Regions from separate parts of the Ferribacterium limneticum genome, predicted to be linked through region 1. Evidence: predicted binding sites of a transcription regulator. Region 1 holds the regulator's gene; each other region holds the start of a gene.
The links. The regulator sigma-54, encoded in region 1, starts transcription at its own class of promoters, with help from an activator protein. The targets are predictions, from matches to a motif close to TGGCACGCTTNCTGCTNA.
Positions count from the first base shown of each region.

Region 1 (2,244 bases):
GCAATCAGTCCGGGCTTGTCACCGCGATGGTGATCCTGAACCTTTTGCTTGTATTTCTGAACCTGACGGTCCAGCTTGTCGAACAGAGCATCGATGGCGGCGTAAAGGTCGTCACCGGATTCTTCGGCATGCATGTCCTTGCCAGGCACGTGCACAGTCACTTCCGCTTTCTGCTTCAGCTTTTCGACGGACAGAACGACGTTAACGCCGGTTACCTTGTCGAAATGACGGATCACGGGATCCAGCTTGTTCTCGACGTATTCGCGCAGGGCGGGGGTAACTTCGATATGGTGACCACTAATCTGCAGATTCACTTTTTTCTCCTCTCTCTACAGGGTCTTGCGTAAATTGACCGGGGGGATATTGAGCGACTCGCGGTATTTGGCAACCGTCCGTCGGGCAACTACGATTCCCTGTTGGCCTAGTATTTCGGATAATTGGCTATCCGACAAGGGCTTCTTGCCATCCTCGGCAGCGATCAACTGCTTGATCAATGCCCGGATGGCCGTGGCAGAACAGGCACCACCGGTATCGGTGGCGACATGGCTGCCAAAGAAGTATTTCAGTTCGAAGATACCGCGTGGTGTCGCCATGTATTTCTGGCTGGTCACCCGCGATACGGTCGACTCGTGCAGGCCGAGAATATCGGCAATTTCACGCAAGACCAGCGGCCGCATGGCTACTTCGCCATGTTCGAAGAACTGGCGCTGGCGGTCGACGATGGTCTGCGTGACACGGTGTATGGTTTCAAAGCGCTGCTGGACATTCTTGATCAGCCAGCGCGCTTCCTGCAATTGCGTGGACAGGTTGCCGTTGCCGCGCCGCTGCTTGGCGAGAATCTCGGCATACAGGCGGTTGATGCGCAGTCGCGGATAGGCGTCGGGATTGATGTAGGCAGTCCATTTGCCCTTCAGCTTTTTCACGATCACGTCCGGCGTGATGTAGCGCGCTTCAATCTGGGCATAGCCGGCCGCCGGCCGCGGGTTGAGGCTGGTGATCAGGCTGTGCGCGGCCTTCAAGGCCTCGTCATCGCAGCCGGTCAGGCGACGAATCTTGGCGAAATCGCGGGCAGCCAGCAGTTCGAGATGCTTGTCGACAATGGAGAGAGCCAGCGTTCGCTCCGCACTCTCCGGCAAGACCTTGAGCTGCAGGGTCAGACACTCCTGCAGACTGCGGGCGCCAATGCCGATCGGGTCGAAATTCTGGATATGGCGCAAGGCGATTTCCAGCTCTTCGATTTCAATTTCGTACTCCGGCGGCAGGGTTTCCCACAGTTCGACCAGCGTCGCCGAGAGATAACCATCGTCGTCGAGCGCTTCGATCAGGAAGCGCACCAGACTGCGGTCGCGCTCCGACACCTGGGTCATGCCCAGCTGCCAGCCTAGATGGTCGCGCAGACTGACGTTGGCGGCATGGATGTCGCGGGAATCGCTATCGTCGTCCTCGTCGCGCCCGGCGCCGGTGAAGGTACCGGCATCGGAAGACCAGCGATCATCGTCCACTTCGGATGGGGCTGACGGAACATCCTGCTCGCGCTCTTCGCGGGCATCCCGTTCTTCCCGCTCAACCTTCTGCTCGCGTTCGCCTTCGCTGCTTTGCGGCGCATCGAACTGCTGGGCGGATGAGAAACTCTCGCCAGCGTGCTCGTCTTCACGTTCCAGCATTGGGTTTTCGAGCAGGTAACGCTCGATTTCCTGCTGCATCTCGACAGTCGACAACTGAAGAAGCTTGATCGACTGCTGGAGCTGAGGGGTCAGCGCCAGATGCTGGGATAGTTTTAGCTGGAGGGCAGGCTTCATCGGATAGTGTCGGGTCGGGTCTGTCGGTCAGAGCCTGAAATGCTCGCCGAGATAAACCTTCCGTACGCTTTCATTATCAACGATTTCGGCCGGACGTCCAGCGGCCAGTACGTTTCCGGCGTTGATGATGTAGGCGTGATCGCAGATGCCGAGGGTTTCACGGACGTTGTGGTCGGTAATCAGCACGCCGATGCCCCGCTCCTTGAGGAAGCGAATGATCTTCTGGATTTCGAGTACGGCGATCGGATCAACGCCGGCAAACGGCTCGTCAAGCAGGATGAATCGCGGGTTGGTAGCCAGCGCCCGGGCAATTTCAACCCGCCGGCGCTCGCCACCAGACAATGCCGAGGCATTGACGTGGCGAACATGCCCGACATGCAGTTCATTGAGCAGGCCTTCCAGACGGTCGTTCAACTCAGCTTCAGGGAGCTTGAGCAGTTCGAGG
Region 1 covers NZ_CP075191.1:4,157,517-4,159,760, forward strand. Annotated here, with positions in the region: gene hpf (ribosome hibernation-promoting factor, HPF/YfiA family) at 1-314, opposite strand, end outside; gene KI617_RS20000 (RNA polymerase factor sigma-54) at 330-1,799, opposite strand; gene lptB (LPS export ABC transporter ATP-binding protein) at 1,827-2,244, opposite strand, start outside.

Region 2 (2,244 bases), 480 kb from region 1:
TGTCCAACAGACTTTTCTGTCTCCCAGTCGCAAGCTACCAGTTCGGCTCGCGCTCCGGTGTCGCCGTGATCTTGTGAATACTGAGGTCAGCGCCCTCGTATTCTTCTTCCTGGTCGAGACGCAGGCCCAGCGTTGCCTTCAAGGCGCCATAGACCAGCGCACCGCCGGCCATGGCGACGACAATGGCCAGGGCGGTCATGATCAGTTGCGGCATGAAGGCAATGCCACCGGCGCCACCGAGCGCCTTGCTGCCGAAAATGCCGGCCGCAATGCCGCCCCAGGCGCCGCACATGCCGTGCAGCGGCCAGACGCCCAGTACGTCATCAATCTTCCACCGGTTCTGGACCAGCGTAAACATGACAACGAAGAGGCCGCCAGCCACGCCACCAACCACCAGCGCCCCAATCGGGTGCATCAGGTCGGAACCGGCACACACCGCCACCAGGCCAGCCAGCGGGCCGTTGTGCAGGAAGCCGGGGTCGTTCTTGCCGGCGACCAGTGCCACCAGCGTGCCACCGACCATCGCCATCAGTGAATTCAGCGCGACCAGGCCGGAAATCTTGTCGAGCGTCTGGGCGCTCATCACGTTGAAGCCGAACCAGCCAACGGTCAGAATCCAGGCGCCCAGCGCCAGGAAAGGGATCGATGACGGCGGATGGGCGGAGATCCGGCCATCCTTGCTGTAGCGCCCGTAGCGAGCGCCCAGCAGCAGCACGGCGGGCAAGGCGATCCAGCCCCCCATCGCATGCACGACGACCGAACCGGCAAAGTCATGGAACTCTTCGCCAAAGCTGGCTTTCAGCCAGGCCTGGATGCCGAAAGCCTGATTCCAGGCGATGCCTTCGAAGAAGGGATAGACGAAGCCAACCAGCAGGAAGGTGGCGATTAGCTGCGGGTGAAACTTGGCCCGCTCGGCAATGCCACCGGAGATGATGGCTGGAATCGCTGCGGCGAAAGTCAGCAAGAAGAAGAACTTGGTCAGCTCGAAACCGTTCTTTTCCATCAACGTTTCGACGCCGGAGAAAAAATTGACGCCGTAGGCGATGCTGTAACCAACGAAGAAGTAAGCGATGGTCGACATGCCGAAATCGCTCAGGATCTTGACCAGGGCATTGACCTGATTTTTCTTGCGAACAGTACCGACTTCGAGGAAGGCGAAGCCGGCGTGCATGGCCAGCACCATGATGGCACCGAGCAAAATGAAGAGTACGTTGCTGCTGGATTGATACGTTTCCATGAAACCCCCAAAAACAAAGATTGGAAAGCTGGAAGCAAGCACCATTCCAGTGCATTAAAAATGTTACAAATCAGTGCATTGCAAACATCATTGCGCAACACAAGGCACCGACTTGGTGCGATTGCAGACAATCGCGCTCGATAGCGGTGCGCCAGCGCCTCATTTCGGCGCAAGTTCTGCCGGCAGTAAAACCCACATCCGGCCAGTCTGTTTCATCCGCCCCGCCTGTTCGCCGGCTTCCTTGCCGAAGCCCCAGAAGAAGTCGGCACGCACAGCCCCCTTGATCGCCCCACCGGTATCCTGCGCCATGACCAAACGGTTCAACGACGCCGCCGAGTTCGGATGGGTCGTCGCCAGAAAGACCGGCGAACCGAGCGGCACCGAACGCGGATCGACAGCAATGCTGCGCTCCGCCGTCAGCGGCACGCCGAGAGCGCCGATTGGCCCGTCGTTGCTGTTTGGCACTTCGCGGAAGAAGACATAGCTCGGATTCGTATTGAGCAGATTATCCAGACGTGCCGGGTTGGCCCGAGCCCAGGCCTGGATGCCCTGCATCGACGCCTCTTCCAGCTTCAACTCGCCACGCTCGACCAGCGCCTTGCCGATGGACTGATAGGGATGCCCGTTCTGGTCGGCGTAATTCAGGCGAACCATGCCGCCATCGGCCAGCTTGACCCGCCCCGAACCTTGCACCTGCAGGAAGAACAGCTCGACGGCATCGTCGACATAGAGCAGCGTCTTGCTCGGCACCTTGTCGCCACGCGCCGAGATTTCGGCCCGCGACCAGTAGGGCACTACCTTGTTGCCCTCCAGGCGGCCACGCACGCGCTTGTCCTTGAGCTCCGGGAAGACGGCGGACAGGTCGATGGTCAGCAGATCGTCAGGCACCCCCCGCACCGGCTGCTCATAAGCTTTCGCCCGCGTCCGGCTGCCCCGCAACAAGGGTTCGTAATAGCCGGTGACCAGTCCGTTAACGGCGCCATCGCCATTGGCGATCGCGTAAGGTT
Region 2 covers NZ_CP075191.1:3,674,012-3,676,255, forward strand. Annotated here, with positions in the region: gene KI617_RS17640 (ammonium transporter) at 35-1,237, opposite strand; gene mltA (murein transglycosylase A) at 1,397-2,244, opposite strand, start outside.
Region 2: KI617_RS17640 (ammonium transporter) is a predicted target of sigma-54. The motif match lies at 1,269-1,286, and genes of this name have one in related genera.

Region 3 (2,244 bases), 2.0 Mb from region 1:
TGACCGAGGAACGCATCGATACCTGGCTTGCCCAGATCAAACCGGAGCTACTGCCATGAACGCCAACCCTTGGGCCGCGCCCAAATCCCGCGAAATACGCCGCGTGCTGGTCTCGCTCGACGAACACATCGCCCAGGCCTGCGACATCGAACCTGACCGGGGCGATGACCCGCACATCGTCACCCTGCGCCACGCTGAAATTGCCTCGCTGCGGGCCCACGTCTACCTGCACGGCCAACGGGCCGGCACCTACGGCATCTTCTATGAATTTCCGCACCCGGTGCCGGGCATTGTGGAGAGCGAGGAAAACCTGCCGCTACCCAAGCTGCTGGCCAGCCTTGCGCTGCATTTTGATGCCTGAATTGCCACCCGCCTTCTCGCCGTGACTGGCTCGGCGCTTACCCGCATGGCCGACTGAATACCCACCTACCCCATGATCAAATCTTTCGGCTCCACCCCATGAAAATCGCCATCGCCACCAAGGATTTCGCCACCGTCAGCAGTCACGCCGGGCAAACCCGGCAGTGGCTGCTCTACGATCTCTCCAGTCACCGCGCAAATCGGCTACTTCCAGCGCCGCGCAGGGTGGATCTGGAGAAGGAACAGGTGCTCCACGTGTTTGCGGATGACGCGCCACATCCGCTCGACGGCGTTGATATCATCGTCGCCGCCAGCGCTGGCGACGGTTTTATCCGCCACATGAAGAAACGCGGCACCGAAGTGCTGCTGACCGGCGAAACCGACCCGGCCATCGCCATCACCCGCCTGCTGGCCGGCGAAGCCCTGCTCGACCCTCGCTTCGACATCACGACCAGCCTGTGCCGGATTCGCGATCTCTTTTCGCGATACTGAACGCCCCGCCTCAGCGCACCGGCTCGACCAGTGCCGCTTGCAGCGCGACGGCCGCTTGGCAACGGCCAGGCGCCAAACCGGCGTTGCAACAAAGCGATTGGCGCAAGCCCTGTCACATATCCGACAAGACAACCGACAGGCCGCTGAAACCGGATTCATAAGCACCTGTTTTATATGGGTTTCAATGACTGGCACACCGATTGCTGAATAGGCTCCGCACAGCATTCGAGGAGCCTTCATCGTGGAACTTCCAGTCATCAGCAACACCGCGCCGGCAGCAGAAGGCGGCGGCTGTTCCTCCAGCGGCTGCGGCACTGCGCCGGACGCTTTGGGCCATCTACCTGACCACATCCGCGCCAAGGTCCAGGACCACCCCTGCTATTCGGAAGAAGCGCACCACTACTTCGCCCGCATGCATGTGGCCGTCGCCCCGGCCTGCAACATTCAGTGCAACTACTGCAACCGCAAGTACGACTGCTCCAACGAATCCCGCCCGGGCGTCGTTTCCGAGCTGCTGACGCCGGATCAGGCGATCAAGAAGGTACTCGCCGTCGCCGCCGAAATCCCGCAGATGACCGTACTCGGCATCGCCGGACCCGGAGACCCCCTGGCCAACCCGGGCCGCACCTTTGAAACTTTCGAACAGCTCTCCGCGCGCGCCCCGGACATCAAGCTGTGCGTGTCGACCAACGGCCTCAGCCTGCCGCAATACGTCGACGAAATCGCCAAACACAACATCGACCACGTGACGATCACCATCAACTGTGTCGATCCGGAAGTGGGCGCCAAGATCTATCCGTGGATCTACTGGGAGAACAAGCGCATCTTCGGCATCGAAGGCGCGAAGATCCTGATCGAGCAGCAGCAGAAGGGTCTGCAGATGCTGACCGACCGGGGCATCCTGGTGAAGGTCAACTCGGTGCTGATCCCCGGCGTCAATGACGAGCATCTCAAGGAAGTCTCGAAGATCGTCAAGGCCAAGGGCGCCTTCCTGCACAACGTCATGCCGCTGATCGCCGAGCCTGAGCACGGCACCTACTACGGCATCATGGAGCAGCCGGAACCGACCCCGGAAATGCTGCAGGACCTGCAGGATGCCTGCGCCGGCGACATGGCGATGATGCGCCACTGCCGCCAGTGCCGCGCCGATGCGGTCGGCCTCCTGGGCGAGGATCGCGGCGACGAGTTCACGCTCGACAAGATCGACGTCATGGATGTCGATTACGAAGCCGCCATGGTCCGCCGCAAGGTGGTGCATGACGAGATTCTCGAGAAGCTCGACGCCAAGCGCGGCATCGTCAAGCCGAAGCACGAGGGCATCCCGGAAGGTTCGCGCCCGGTGCTGATGGCGGTGGCCGGCAAGAACGGTGTCGTCGCCGAGCACTTCGGCCA
Region 3 covers NZ_CP075191.1:1,921,371-1,923,614, reverse strand. Annotated here, with positions in the region: gene KI617_RS09105 (flavodoxin) at 1-59, shown strand, start outside; gene KI617_RS09100 (hypothetical protein) at 56-361, shown strand; gene KI617_RS09095 (NifB/NifX family molybdenum-iron cluster-binding protein) at 460-852, shown strand; gene nifB (nitrogenase cofactor biosynthesis protein NifB) at 1,094-2,244, shown strand, end outside.
Region 3: nifB (nitrogenase cofactor biosynthesis protein NifB) is a predicted target of sigma-54. The motif match lies at 1,042-1,059, and genes of this name have one in related genera.